DNA from 3 places in the Janthinobacterium sp. FW305-128 genome. Region 2 is predicted to be linked to each of the others. Evidence: predicted binding sites of a transcription regulator. Region 2 holds the regulator's gene; each other region holds the start of a gene.

Region 1 (5,016 bases), on a different contig from region 2:
GCGCACGCCATGGGCGCGTCGGAAATGCAGATCATCTTCCGCGTGCTGCTGGTCGAAGCGCGCTCCGGCCTCGTGCTGGCGCTGACCGTGCTGTCGATCAGCTTCCTGTCGTATTCGGCCGTGGCCGGCGTGGTGGGCGGCGGCGGTATCGGCGACCTGGCCATCCGTTACGGCTACTACCGCTTCGAGACGGACATCATGGTCGCCACCGTGGCCATCCTGATCGTGCTGGTGCAAACCATCCAGTTCGCCGGCACGCGCATCGCCAAGCGCCTCGACAAACGTTAATTCAAATTCAGAAACAAGGACCTGCATGAACCACCTTCGCCGTAATTTGCTCCTGGCCGCCGCCAGCCTGGCCTTCGCCACCGCCGCCCATGCCAAGGACCCGAAAGAACTCGTCATCGGCACCAGCTCCGGCCCGTATTCCGACCAGCTGAAGCTGGGCATCAAGCCTATCCTGGAAAAACAGGGTTACAAGGTCAAGATCGTGGAATTCAACGACTACGTGCAGCCGAACTACGCGCTGGCCGAAGGGTCGCTGGACGCCAACGTGTTCCAGCACATCGTCTACCTGACCAAGTTCGCCACCGATAACAAGCTGCCATTGAGCGCCCTGATCACCGTGCCGACCATGCCGATCGGCCTGTACGGCGGCAAGCAGAAAACCCTGGCCGAAGTCAAGAACGGCGCCACCATCACCATGCCGAACGATCCTACCAACCAGGCGCGCGCGCTGGTGATGCTGGCCAAGATGGGCTGGATCAAGCTCAAACCGAACGTCGATCCGCTGCGCGCGTCCGAACGCGACGTGCTGGAGAACCCGAAGAAGCTGAAACTGGTGCCGCTGGAAGCGGCGCAGCTGCCACGTTCGCTGGCAGACGCCGACTACGCCTTTGTGAACGGTAACTTCGCCCTGGCCGCCGGCATGAAGCTGACCTCGGCCCTGAGCGTGGAAAAGATCTCGGACAGCTATATCAACCTGGTCGCCATCCGCACGGCCGACAAGGGTAAACCATGGGTCAAGGACCTGGAAGCGGCCTACCGCTCGCGCGCCTTCCTCGACGCGACGAACAAATACCTGGCCGGTTACGAAAAGACGGACTACCAGCTGGCGCTGGAAAAGACGCTGAAAAAATAAACGGCGTGCACCAAACGTAAAAAGGACGGCCAAGGCCGTCCTTTTTTATTGTCCGCGCCTTGCGGGCGCCATCACTATTTAGAAGCGGTAGCCCACGCCTACGCCGATCAGGATAGGATCGACTTTGACTTCGCTGATCTTGGCGCCGCCGGCCAGTACGTCGCTGCGGATCTGTACTTTCTTGATGTCGAAGTTCAGCGACCAGTTTTTGTCCAGTTTGTAATCGACACCGGCTTGCAGCGAGTAACCCCAGCTGTCATGCTCCAGGCGGCCTGCGCCGTTCAGCAATTTCACGTCCGAGATATTCGTGTAGTTCACGCCGGCACCCACGTATGGGCTGAACTGTTTTTCAGGCATGAAGTGGTATTGCAGCGACAGGGTCGGCGGCAAATGCTTGAAAGTACCGATCTTCGTGCCGGACAAGGTAACGTCATGCTTTTGCGGATACGTCAGGATCAGCTCGGCAGCGATGTTAGGCGTGAAGAAATACGAAATATCGATTTCAGGAATCGTCTTGCTGCTGACGTGAATAAGGTCGGATGCGCCGACGCCACCAACAGGAGCAGATTTGTTGGCCGGATCGATGTGCACGGCGCGGGCACGGACCAGCCATGGGCTTTCCTGTGCCATTGCGTTGCCGGCGAAGGCGCCGATGGCGGCCAGGACGATTGCTGCTGCAGTTGCGGACTTTTTCATTCTAGTTCCCTCTTTTTGTCGTTAAGTAACGCTGCGAAGTCTAAGAGTGCAGTGCAACAAAAACTTTGATCCACATCAAATAGTGCTAGATGGCATCACTAGACGGATTTTTTCCTTTGCCCAAGTCAAGAAAATGCGGCAATGCAGCGTGACCGGATGCAAGGTCCCCTATTTCAGCGGCCAGCCAGCCGCGCAATGCTGAGACAAGTTGCGCGCCGCGCAATGGTTACTTGCGCCGATGTCACTGGATTGCCGCCGGCCCCTGCAGCATACTATTTCCAGTGCACACATGAGAATGGTAATGATTATCATTTGCGATATAATGGCTTACCTCGCTCAGCGACTACAAAAAGGAATGGGAGACATGGATATATTGAGGGAACTGCGTGAATCGGGCTTGAAAGTGACCATCCCCCGCTTGCGGATTCTGCAGCTGTTCCAGGAAGGCACGATCAAGCACCTAAGTGCGGACGATGTCTACAAACTCTTGCTGGCTGAAAAGATCGACGTGGGCCTGGCCACCATCTACCGCGTGCTGATGCAGTTTGCCGAGGCCGGCATTCTGTTTCGCCGGCACTTCGAATCGGGCCACGCCGTGTTCGAACTCAATGAAGGCCAGCACCACGACCACCTGGTCTGCACGGGTTGCGGCAAGGTCGATGAATTCGTCGACGAAGGCATCGAACTGCGCCAGAACGAGATCGCCGCCGAACGGGGCTTCGTGCTGCACGAGCACGCGCTGTCGCTGTACGGCACCTGCGCCGAGTGCACGGCGAAGAAAGTCCCGCCGCGCAAAGCCTCCTGAGGCAGCGCGGAAGGTAGCGCCTGGCAAGCCACCTGCGCTACACTGCGTGCGCCACAGCTCAACAAGGGACAAGCATGTACATCGGAGAAATCGCCCGCCTGGCGGGCACCTCGCCCAAGGCCTTGCGCCACTATGAAGCGCTGGGCTTGCTGGGCGACGTGCGCCGTTCCGGCGCCTATCGCGTCTACACGCAGCAAGACCTGGCGCAGGTCAAACTGATACGCCAGGCGCAGGTCCTGGGCTTCCGCCTGGCCGAACTGCTGCCCGTCCTGGCCGGCGACGATACGGACTGGGCCGCCCTGTCGCGGCACATCGACGCCAAGCGCGCGCAGGTGCGGCAGGATATCGCCCGCCTGCGCCAGCTCGACGTGCAGCTGGCCGACATCGACACGGAAATCCGTGACTGCCTGGCGCGCCAGCAACTGCAGGCAGCCTGACACTGCGCGCTTGACTCTGCCCCCAGGGGCAGGCTTTAGCATGCAAGCTCTTCTTTAACGGAAAGCCTGCAGCATGAGCAAAATTACACCGAAGCGCATTTTAATTCTCCTCGGCCACCCGTCCAGCGACAGTTTCTGCGCCGCCCTGGCCGAGGCCTACGCCGCCACGGCCCGCAGCGCAGGCCATACCGTGCGCGAACTGCGCCTGGGCCAGCTGGACTTCGACCAGAACCTGCATGAAGGCTACCGCCAGGTGCAGCCGCTGGAGCCAGACTTGCTGGCCGCGCAGGAAGCCATCAGCTGGGCCGAACACCTGGTGTTCGCCTACCCGATCTGGTGGGGCGGCGCGCCGGCCCTGCTGAAAGGTTTTGTCGACCGTATCTTCCTGCCCGGCTTTGCCTTCAAATACCGCCCGGGCAAGGCCTTTCCCGCCCAGCTGCTGAAGGGCCGCACGGCGCAGCTGCTGGTGGCGATGGACACGCCGCCCTGGTATTTCCGCTGGGTCTACCACATGCCCGGCATTCACCAGCTGCGCAAGACGACCCTGGAATTTTGCGGCGTCAAGCCGGTCAAGGTGGCCTGCTTCGGCCCCATGATCGATTCCACCGGCACGCAGCGCGCGCGCTGGCTGGAGCAGGCACAGGCGCTGGCCAGGCGTCTGTAAGCCCGGCAACGGATTGCCATGCAGCCATCTTGCATACGGTTTTGACAAGCCGGTAATCAAGCCGTCATATTCAGCGGCTACCATGATGATATTGCCTGTTTGTCAGTCGCCTTGCTCTCGCGACAACAAAGGTCCGATCGTCATGTAAAGGTAGCCGCTGTGGAGTTCAACGCTTCTCGATTGCATCTTCCCCGTTATCGCACGTCCGTGGCGCTTGATCTGTGCGTTCCCACGGAATCCGTGCAGGCCGACGCCAGCAACTTCGCCGTGCTGGAATTGTTCACGGAACGGCGTGACATGATGAGCCTGCCCGTCACGGAGCAGCAGAAGCCGATCGGCTTAATCAGCCGCAATATCTTCATGTCGCAGATGTCCAAGCCCTTTTATCACGAGGTGTACGGCAAGAAGAGTTGCATCGCCTTCATGGACAAGGAACCGCTGATCGTCGATGGCGCCATGAGCATCGAAGACCTCACCTTCCGCGCCGTGGAAGCTGGAGAGAAGGCGCTGGCCGACGGCTTCATCATCACCGAGGATGGCGCGCTGGCCGGCGTGGGCTTCGGCCTGCAGCTGATGAACGTGGTGGCCACCATGCAGGCGGAAAAGAACCGTCAGATCATGCACAGCATCGATTACGCCAGCGTGATCCAGCGCGCGCTGCTGCGCACCTCCGATGCGGAATTGCGCGCCACCCTGCCCGACGCGCACCTGGAATGGCAGCCGCGCGACGTCGTCGGCGGCGACTTCTACTTTTTCGAACGCCACGAAGGGGGCTGGTTCGCCGCCATCGCCGACTGCACGGGCCACGGCGTGCCGGGCGCCTTCATGACCCTGATCGCCTCGTCGGCCCTGAGCCAGGCCTTGCGCGAACAGGGGCCGCGCGATCCGGCCGCCCTGATCGGCGCCGTCAGCCGCGCCATCAAGACCCTGCTGGGCCAGGACGGCGCCGACAGCGGCGCGGCCACCGGCCACGCCGGCTCGAACGACGGCATGGATTGCGCCTTTTTATGCTACGACACGGCCAGCGCCAGCCTGCGTTTCGCAGGGGCGAAACTGGCGCTCTACGTGGTGGCGCCGGGCGAAGAAGCCGTGCGCGCCATCGATGGCGCGCGCATGGGCGTGGGCTACGTTGACACGCCGGCCGGCTACTGCTGGCACAACGAGACACCCGACATTCCCGCCGGCAGCCTGCTGTTCCTCACCACCGACGGCTTGCTCGACCAGATCGGCGGCGCGCGCGACATCGCCTACGGCAAGCGGCGCATGCGCGAGC
Region 2 (5,016 bases):
CCTGACGGACAAGATCTGGCTGTACGGCGGCAGCGCCGATACCATCATGGAAACCGTGCGCAAGGGTCGCAACAACACCATGCCGGCCTTCAGCGACTTCCTCGGCGAATCCAAGGTACACGTGCTGTCGGCGTATGTCTGGAGCCTGTCGAATCCCCAGACGCCCGTGAAATGATGTAATGGAACCTCAAGTCATCAAGATGTATGCGGCCCGCGAGCAAATCTACCCTCGCGAGGCCAAAGGACGCTACGCTACCTGGCGATGGGTATGCGTATGGCTTACCCAGCTCGCGTTCTACGGCTTGCCGTGGTTGACCTGGAATGGCAGGCAAGCCCTGCTGTTCGATTTGACCACGCGCAAGTTCTACATTTTCGGCGTCGTGCTGTGGCCCCAGGATTTCATCTATCTGGCGGCCCTGCTGATCATCTGTGCGTATTTGTTATTCCTCGTCACGGCCATTGCCGGGCGGGTGTGGTGCGGGTTTTCTTGCCCGCAAACGGTATACACGGAAATCTTCCTGTGGGTCGAACGCCGCATCGAGGGCACGCGCAGCGCGCGCATGGCCCTCGACAAGCAGGGCCCCTCCGTGCGCAAGGCGTTCAAGAAGACGGCCAAGCACCTGGTATGGGGCGCCATCGCCCTGTGGACGGGCTTTACCTTTGTCGGCTACTTCACGCCGATCAAGGAACTGGCGCGCGAAGTGACCACCCTCAATTTCGGTCCCTGGGAATGGTTCTGGGTCTTGTTCTACAGTCTGGCAACCTACGGCAACGCGGGCTGGCTGCGCGAGCAGGTGTGCAAATACATGTGCCCCTACGCGCGCTTCCAGAGCGCCATGTTCGACCAGGACACCCTGATCATCACCTACGATGCCAAGCGCGGCGAACCACGCGGCGCCATGAGCAAGAAGGCCGGCAACAACGACAAGCTGGGCGACTGCATCGATTGCACCCTGTGCGTGCAGGTGTGTCCGACCGGTATCGATATCCGCAACGGTCTGCAGTATGAATGCATCGGCTGCGCCGCCTGCGTCGATGCCTGCAATACGGTGATGGACAAGGTCGAGCGGCCGCGTGGCCTGATACGCTACAGCACCGACCATGCGATGGAAAACAACTTCAATTCGAAGCAGATCCGCCAGCGCGCCATGCGCCCGCGCGTGCTGATCTACACGTCCATCCTGGCCCTGATCATCATCGCCGTGTGTACGTCGCTGGCCCTGCGCACGCCCCTGAAAATGGACGTGATCCGCGACCGCGGTTCGATGGGACGCGAGGTGGAAGACGGCATGATCGAAAACGTCTATCGTCTGCAGATCATGAACACCTCGGAGCAAAGCCAGCATTTCAAAATCAGCGCTTCCGGCTTGCCGGGTCTGACCTTGCTGACGCGCGACGAAGTGACCTTGCAGCCGACGGAAACGCTGGGCTGGCCGATCCGCCTGCGCGTGCCGCACGGCGTCGGCGAGAAGGGCTCGAACAAGATTGCGATCGAATTGCACTCGCTGGACGACCCGTCGCTGCATGTGCGCGAAAGCGCGGTGTTCATCGTGCCGCGGTGATGTTGATTTGGGGTCGGCCCCTCCGGGTCCGACCCCGTTATTTCGCCGTAGGGGTATCATCAATCATGCGTTAGGGTCACTTGATTTTCAACCCGGAAGCAAAAGCTGGAGTCGGACCCAAAGGGTCCGCCCCCAAGGAGAACACAATGTCCGACAGTCTGAAACTGCAACCTCCCGTTGCCCCGTGGTACAAGCATCGCTGGCCATGGCTGCTGATGATCGGTCCCGGCCTGTCCGTGGTCGTCGGCAGCTTCATGGGCTATATCGCGTTTACGCAGCCCGACGCGCTGGTGGTGGGCGACTATTACAAGCAGGGCAAGGCGATCAACCAGGATTTGAAGCGCGACACGATCGCCAGCGACCTGGCCATGGACACGACCCTGTCGTATGACGTCGCTGCAGCGCGCCTGAGCGGCTCCGTGCACAGCTTCGGCAAGGCGTACCAGGGGCCTTTGCAGCTGCACCTGGCGCATGCGACCCTGCCGGAAAAGGATATCAAGCTGCTGGTGCAGCCCGATGCGGCCGGCAATTTTTCCGTGGCGCTGCCGATGCTCGAGCGCAGCCGCTGGCAAGTGCTGGTGGAAAACGACAAACGCGAGTGGCGCCTGTCCGGCATCTGGACCTGGCCCGTGCAACGCAGCATCGCGCTGCATGCGGATGAAGAGTTATAACGTACAGCGCCGGGAAAAAACCGTAGCGAGCGGCAGTGATTTGTGGCTGAGAAGCACAGCTGTGCTATAGCACAGCGAGCATCGCAGGCCGCAAAGCACGACGCGCAGTAGGTTTTGACGGTGCTGTTACTTGCAGACGTCGGTGCCGGCTGTAATGGCTTTCAGCTTGGCCGGCTGCAAGATCTCGATCTCGCGGTTGGAGACGCGCAGCCAGCCTTCCTTCTTGAATTTCGACAATAAACGGCTGACGCTTTCGATGGTCAGGCCCAAGTAGTTGCCGATTTCCTCGCGCGACATGCGCAACTGAAATTTGCTGGCCGAATAGCCGCGCGCTTCATAGCGCGACGCCAGGTTGACGATAAAGGCGGCAAAACGCTGCGTCGCCTGCATATTGCCCAGCAACAGCATGACACTTTGCTCGCGCGTGATTTCCTGGCTCATCATGCGGTGGAAATGGCGCAGCAGGGTCGGCATATTACCCAGCAATTGTTCCAGGCTGGAAAACGGGATTTCACACACTTCGCTGTCTTCCAGCGCCACCGCATTACAGTGGTGGCGGTCGGCGCTGATGGCGTCCATGCCCAGCAGTTCGCCCGCCATCTGGAAACCCGTCACCTGCTCTTCGCCGCCCGGATTGATCTGGTAGGTCTTGAAGTGGCCCAGACGGATCGCATACAGGTTCTGGAACGAGTCGCCGATGCGGAACAGCGAAGCGCCGCGCACGATCTTGCGGCGGCGGCCAATGATCTGGTCCAGTCTGTCCATGTCGCCCACGTCGAGGCCCATCGGCAGACACAATTGATGCATGCTGCAGGTCGAGCATCGCGCACGCAACGCTTCCACGGTCACTGTGGGCGAGGTTGGAGTGAGTAGCGCTTCAGTCATGTCGGTACCTTTTAGAAAATGCAACAACAAGTTTACTGCATACAGGGTTGCCGTGTGCCAATTTCACCGCAATTTCGCTGAATAAACTACGTTCCGACTTTAATTATATGGCAACATCGTCAAAAGCCCATGCGGAGAGGGCAATTTGCGTGGCGGCGCTTGCCAAGCTGGGGTATTGATAGGAAAATTCCTGACAGCATTATCTGCCGCCTGTGCCGCCCGGTACTGAAAAGGAAATCATGAAGCCTCTCGGCATCAAAGCAAAAGTCGCGCTGGCCACCAGCCTGACCTCGATCGCCATGATCGCGCTGGTCACCATGATCCAGGTGCAGCACATGCGCGACGATTTCACCAAGGTACTGTTGAGCCAGCAGTCGTCCCTGATCAGCCGCACCGCCGCCGAGCTCGACGACAAGCTGGGCATGCTGCTGCAGATCGTCACCCTGACGGCACGGCAGCAGCCGCCGGAACTGATCACCCAGCCCGCCCAACTGCGCGACTACTATTCGCGCCGCTCGATGCTGGTGCTGTTCGACGACGTGCTGGTGCTCGACGCGCACGGCGCCGTCGTGGCCGACATGCCGGAAGTGGCGGGGCGCGCCGGCATCAACGTCGCCGAGCGCGAGTATTTCCAGACCGTGCTGCGCACGCGCCAGCCCATGATCACCGAGCCGATGCTGGGCAAATCGAGCGGCATGCCCATCGTGCAGATGGTCGCGCCCGTGCTGGGCGCCGATGGCCAGGTGGCCGGCGTGGTGATCGGCGTGCTGCGCCTGTACAAGGATAACCTGCTGGGGAGGTTGCGCTCGGAAAAGATCGGCAAGAGCGGCTATTACTTCGTCCTCACGCGCGGCGCCGTGCCGCGCTATGTGCTGCATCCCGACACCAGCCGTTTGCTGCAGCCGCGCCTGCCGAACGCCAACCTGACGACCACCCGGCTGCTGAAGGACGATGGCGAAGGCACCATGGTCAGCACCAACAGCCGCGGCATCACGGCCGTCAACAGCTTCAAGCGCCTGAAATCCGTAAATTGGCTGCTGGCCGCCTCGCTGCCCCTCGACGACGCCTTCGAACCGTTCGACGGCGTGCTGTACCGGCTGGTGCTGTGGAGCATCCTCGCCTCGCTGCTGGCCGCAGCCGTGCTGGGCTGGGTCACCGTGCGCCTGCTCTCGCCGCTGGTGCGCCTGCGCGACACCCTGCAGGCGCTGCGCACCAGCGGCAGCCGTTTCACTCCCGTGCCCGTGCAGCAGCGCGACGAGATCGGCGAGCTGACGGAAGCGTTCAACGGCCTGATGAGCGAGCGCGACCGCTTGCAGCAGGAGCTCGAATCGCGCGCGGCGGAGCTGGAACAGGAGCGCGACCGGGCCGAGGCGGCCAACCGCGCGAAGAGCGATTTCGTGGCGAACATGAGCCATGAAATCCGCACGCCCCTCAATGCCGTGCTGGGCATGGTGTATTTGCTGGGCAATACCAAGCTCGATACGGAACAGCGCAAGTATCTGACCATGGTGCGCGTGGCGGGCCAGTCGCTGCTGGGCATCCTCAACGACGTGCTCGATTATTCGAAGATCGAGGCACGCCGCATGGAATTGTCGCCCGTCGAATTCGACCTCGACGAAGTCATGAACACGCTGGCCACGACGATGACGATGAATGCGGGCGAAAAGGAACTGGAGCTGGCGATTGCCGTCGAACCCGACGTGCCGCGCCGCCTCATGGGCGACGCCCAGCGCCTGCAGCAAATCCTCGTCAACCTGGCTGGCAACGCCATCAAGTTTACCGAGAGCGGCGAAGTGGTGGTGGCCGTCAGCCTGGCCGAGAAGGACAACGGCCGTGCCTGGCTGCGCTTCGAAGTGCGCGACACGGGCATCGGCATGACGGAACTGCAGCAACAGCAG
Region 3 (5,016 bases), on a different contig from region 2:
CCTCCTTCTTCCAGTACTGCACCCGCTATCTGCGCGGCGACGGCAGCGCCGCCAGCGTCAATTTCCGCCGCCTGTGGTTCAGCAACGGCCTCAATTGCTTCGGCGCCCAGATCACCTCGCTGGCCCTGCCCCTTTGCGCGGTACTGCTGCTGCATGCGACGCCGGAACAGATGGGCGTACTGGTCGCGCTGCAGGCGCTGCCGTTCGCCCTGTTCGGCTTGCCCGTCGGCGTGCTGCTGGACAGGCGCAGCAAGCACCCGATCATGCTGTTCAGCGAAAGCATGTCCGGCCTGGCCCTGGCCAGCGTGGCCGTCGCTTACTGGTGCGGCGTGCTGTCGATGCCATGGTTATATATAGTGGGGTTCATCATCGGCACGGGCTTCGTCGTCGGCGGCGGCGCCGAACAGGTGTTTCTGACTTTCCTCGTGGGCCGCGATGGCTTGATCAATGCGCAATCGAAATTTGCCGCCACGGAATCGGCTTCGCGCCTGATCGGCCCCGGCCTGGCCGGCGTGCTGGTGCAAATGCTGTCGGCGCCCGTCGCCATCCTGTGCACGGCCTGCGGATACTTGATTTCCGTTTTCAATTTGCGCGCCATGAGCGTGCGCGACCCACGGCCGGCCCCCTCCGACAAGCACGCCTTGCGCGACATCGCCGACGGCTTGCTGTTCGTCTGGCGCGAACCGCTGCTGCGCGCGCTGGCCTGGGGCGCCGGCATCTGGCACTTCCTGTTTTACGCCAGCATGGCCTTGACGGTGCTGTTCGCCACACGCGACCTGGGCATGAGCCCGGGCGTGCTGGGCATGACGCAGATGCTCGGCGGCGCCGGCGTCCTGCTCAGCGCCTTCATCGTCAAGCCCTTGACGATGCGCTATGGCGCCGGCCGCACCATCCTGATCGGCCTGGCATCGACTTCGCTCTGTTTTGCCCTGACGCCAACGATTCCCGCCGCGCTGTTCGGCAGCGCGGCCGCCAGCGCCGTGGCCTATGCCATATTGATGTTCTTTTTCGATTGCGGCGTGATGCTGTTCTTTATTCCCTACCTGGGCTTGCGCCAGAAAGTCACGCCCGATCCCATGCTGGGCCGCATGACATCGACCATGCGCTTCCTGACGGTGGCGACGGCGCCGCTGGGCGCGCTGGCCGCCGGCTGGGTAGCGGAACATTTTGGCGTGCGCAATGGCCTGGCCTGCATCGCGGCAGGCAGCATTGCGTTGACGGTCGCCATGGTGTGGGGCACGCCGCTGCGTAGCGTGCGCACCTGAAGCGAGGAACGGGCATACACTGCAGAAAGATTGCCTTGGCGACACTATTCATGCCAAAGCCTGTGAGGTTTGATTTACATCAAGGTTTTAATTGATATAAATCCATAAGCTGTCTTACATCACTTGAGGAGCACGCCATGTTTAACACCATCTTATTTCCCACCGACGGCTCGCCGTTGTCCGACAAAGCCGCCGAGACGGCCCTCGCCTTTGCCCAATTGAACAAGGCCAAGCTGGTCGCCATCAGCGTGGTGCAGCCTTTCCCGTTCTCGCCGATGGCCGACGGAGGCATCGTGCTCGACGCCAGCCTGTATGAACAGCAGATGCAGGAAGCTTCGCAACGCGCCATCGACAAGATCGGCGAAGCGGCGCGCGCCGCCGGCGTGCCTTTCGAAGGCGTGGTGGTAGTGTCACCGAGCCCGCACGACGAAATCGTCAATGCGGCGCAAACCTACCATTGCGACATCATCCTGATGGCCTCGCATGGCCGCAAGGGCTTGAACAAGCTGTTCGTGGGCAGCGAAACGCAAAAAGTGCTCGCGCATACGCATTTGCCGGTCATGGTTCTGCGTTAAGCCAGACCATCGCTACCCCGGCGTCGCGCGCAGCAACTCAGCGCGCCGGCGCCTGCTTCGGCAACAACACCCACACGGCGCCGCTCTGCTTCATGCGGCCCGCATTCTCGGCTGCTTCCGCGCCAAAGCCAAAGAAATAATCGACCCGGATCGGCCCGCGAATGGCGCCGCCCGTATCCTGCGCCATCACCAGGCGCTGCATGGGAATCTCGCTATTGGCTTGCGTGGTGGACAAAAACACGGGCGCGCCCAGCGGCAGGAAGCGCGAATCGACGGCCACCGAGCGCTGCGGCGTCAACGGCACGCCCAGCGCACCCTTCGGCCCCACTTTCGGATCGGGCAAACGCTCTTCCTTGAAGAAGACATAGCTGGGGTTAGCGTTGAACAATTCATCCTTGCGCGTCGGGTGGCCGGCAATCCACGCCTTGATCCCCTGCGCCGATGCCTGGCTCAGGGTCAGCTCGCCCTTGTCGACCAGGTAGCGGCCAATCGACTTGTAGGGGTGGCCGTTTTGATCCGCATATGCCACGCGCACGGTTTCCTGCGTATCGGTCAGCTGCACGCGCCCGGAACCCTGCACTTGCAGGAAGAACGCCTCGACTTCGTCATCCACCCACAGCAATTCCTTGCCCGTGACGGACGTGGCGCGCTCGATGTCGGCACGGGTCGCGTACGGGATCACCTTCTTGCCGACCAGCTTGCCCCGCAGGCGCATGTTCTTCAGTTCCGGATACACGCCGGCCAAGTCCACCGAGACCAGGTCGTCAGGCACCTTGTACAGCGGCGTCTGGTATGGACCGCCGCGCTTGCGCGCGCCGTGCAGCAGCGGCTCGTAGTAGCCGGTGACGAGGCCCGTGCTGGCACCATCGGCCGTAATGACTTGATTGGGCACAAAGAAGGTCTCGAAGAACAGACGGATGGCCTTGTCGCTGTCGGCATTCACCTGGCGCGCGATCGTGCACGATTCCTTCCAGTCCGGACGCTTGACCAGCACGCCGCACGAAGCCATGAAGGCTGGCCAGGCGGCGCGCATGTCGTCGCGGGCCCAGCCAGGCAAGGCGGCGAACTTGGCGGGCACAAAGGTGGGCGCTGCCACATCCGCGGCATCCTTGGCGTCGGCCGGCTTGGCGGGCACGGGCCTGACGACGGTCGGCGCGATGGGCGGCGCCTTGCCGCCGGCGGCGGCCGGTGGCGCCGATGGCGTGGTACAGGCGGACAGCGCGAGCGCGACGGCGCCGATGGAAACGGGTAGACTACCGCGTGTCAACAGACGGCGGGTAAATACTAAGCTGCGGGTAAATAACATAGGGGTGCGTATGTGGATCTTGATGATAGAGGCGCTGGTGGCGTTCTTCTTGCTGGCATTTATAGTCTGGTGGACCATGTATTCGGGTAAAAAACCCGCGCCACCGGCACGCCAGCAACTCAGCGAAGAACAGGACAGCACCGAAAAACTGAAATAAGGGGCCAAGCCCCCCGGCGTTGCGTCAATGCAGGGTGCGCGGCACCGACAGCACGAACTCGGGAATCAAAGCTTCGAACTGATGGCCGTCTTCTGCCACGCAAAAGTATTCGCCGCGCATCGAGCCTTGCGGCGTGCCCAGCATGGTGCCGCTCGTGTATTCGAACTGCTCGCCCGGCTGCAGCAGCGGCTGGTGGCCGACGGCGCCCAGACCGCGCACCTCTTCCACCTTGTTGTTCGCATCCGTAATAAGCCAGTGGCGCGAAATCAGTTGCGCGCCAGCCGTGCCCGTATTGACGACGCGGATCGTGTAACTGAACACGTGCCGCCCCTGGTCCGGTGCCGATTGTTCGGGCAGATATTGCGTCTTGACCGTTACCGTAAATTCATAAGTCGCCATCGTCATTCCTATTCAGACATTGCCAGTCGTATTGTGTGTCGCGCGCGACGCATTGACCATCGCGCGATGCGTATTCTGTGTTTCACGGTCCTTCAATGAAGCATGGTACCGGCGTCAAGCGTAAAATAGCGCATCTTCGCATTTTCTACTCTCAGCCTTTAGCCACCATGACAACATTCCGTATCGCTCCCAGCATCCTGTCCGCCGACTTTGCCCGCCTCGGCGAGGAAGTGCGCAACGTCGTTACCGCCGGCGCCGACATCATCCACTTCGACGTGATGGATAACCATTATGTGCCGAACCTGACCATCGGCCCGCTGGTGTGCGAAGCGATCCGCCCGCACGTGCAAGTGCCCATCGACGTCCACCTGATGGTCAAGCCTGTCGATCGCATTATCCCGGATTTCGCCAAGGCTGGCGCGAACATCATCACCTTTCACCCGGAAGCGTCGGATCACGTCGACCGTTCCTTGCAGCTGATCCGCGACAATGGCTGCAAATCGGGCCTGGTCTTCAACCCGGGCACGCCGCTGCACTACCTGGAACACGTGATGGACAAGATCGACATCATCCTGATCATGTCGGTCAACCCGGGCTTCGGCGGCCAGTCCTTCATCCCGCAAGCGCTGAAGAAAATCGCCGAAGCGCGCCGCATGATCGACGAATCGGGCCGTGACATCATGCTGGAAGTCGATGGCGGCATCAAGATCGACAACATCGCCGCCGCCGCAGCAGCAGGCGCCGACACCTTCGTCGCCGGCTCGGCCATCTTCGGCAAGCCCGACTACAAGGCCGTCATCGACGCCATGCGCGCAGAATTGGCCAAAGTGGCGGGCGCCTGATGCAAGCGGGCACGGTGAAAGACCACGTACTGGCCGGCGTGCGCGCCGCCATCATCGACCTCGATGGCACGATGCTCGACACCGTGCCCGATTTTCATGTCGCCATCAATGGCATGCGCGCTGAACTGGACCTGGCCCCCATCAGCGCCGAGGCCATCAAGCTGATGGTGGGCAAAGGCTCGGAAAACCTGATCCGCACCGTGCTGGCCCTCGACTTCGACTCGGCCGGCGTGGAACAGCATTTCGAGCAGGCGATGGACGGTTACCAGCGCCACTACCTGGCCATCAACGGCCAGTTCAGCACCCTGTATCCGGACGTGGAAGCGGGGCTGGCGGCGATGCAGGCGGCGGGCTTGCGCCTGGCCTGCGTCACCAACAAACCCATCGCCTTCGCCCTGCCCCTGCTGAAACTGAAAAACCTCGACCAGTATTTCGAGATCGTCTACGGCGGCGATTCGCTGCCGAAGAAAAA

The links. The regulator FNR, encoded in region 2, switches genes on or off when oxygen is low (the NO sensors DNR and NnrR bind a similar motif). The targets are predictions, from matches to a motif close to TTGATNNNNATCAA.
Region 1: the regulator FNR is predicted to act here: its motif matches at 1,903-1,916, upstream of IGS60_RS15385 (OmpW family protein).
Region 3: the regulator FNR is predicted to act here: its motif matches at 1,335-1,348, upstream of IGS60_RS27335 (universal stress protein).

The regions. Positions count from the first base shown of each region.
Region 1 is NZ_JACYMK010000006.1:360,702-365,717, reverse strand. Features, by position in the region: gene IGS60_RS15395 (methionine ABC transporter permease) at 1-288, shown strand, start outside; gene IGS60_RS15390 (MetQ/NlpA family ABC transporter substrate-binding protein) at 314-1,141, shown strand; gene IGS60_RS15385 (OmpW family protein) at 1,220-1,837, opposite strand; gene fur (ferric iron uptake transcriptional regulator) at 2,202-2,642, shown strand; gene IGS60_RS15375 (MerR family transcriptional regulator) at 2,717-3,079, shown strand; gene IGS60_RS15370 (NAD(P)H-dependent oxidoreductase) at 3,153-3,743, shown strand; gene IGS60_RS15365 (SpoIIE family protein phosphatase) at 3,924-5,016, shown strand, end outside.
Region 2 is NZ_JACYMK010000004.1:369,074-374,089, reverse strand. Features, by position in the region: gene ccoP (cytochrome-c oxidase, cbb3-type subunit III) at 1-175, shown strand, start outside; gene ccoG (cytochrome c oxidase accessory protein CcoG) at 180-1,562, shown strand; gene IGS60_RS11575 (FixH family protein) at 1,709-2,233, shown strand; gene fnr (fumarate/nitrate reduction transcriptional regulator Fnr) at 2,360-3,118, opposite strand; gene IGS60_RS11565 (response regulator) at 3,358-5,016, shown strand, end outside.
Region 3 is NZ_JACYMK010000018.1:1,037-6,052, forward strand. Features, by position in the region: gene IGS60_RS27330 (MFS transporter) at 1-1,265, shown strand, start outside; gene IGS60_RS27335 (universal stress protein) at 1,403-1,840, shown strand; gene IGS60_RS27340 (murein transglycosylase A) at 1,878-2,873, opposite strand; gene IGS60_RS27345 (hypothetical protein) at 3,157-3,303, shown strand; gene apaG (Co2+/Mg2+ efflux protein ApaG) at 3,328-3,702, opposite strand; gene rpe (ribulose-phosphate 3-epimerase) at 3,870-4,544, shown strand; gene IGS60_RS27360 (phosphoglycolate phosphatase) at 4,544-5,016, shown strand, end outside.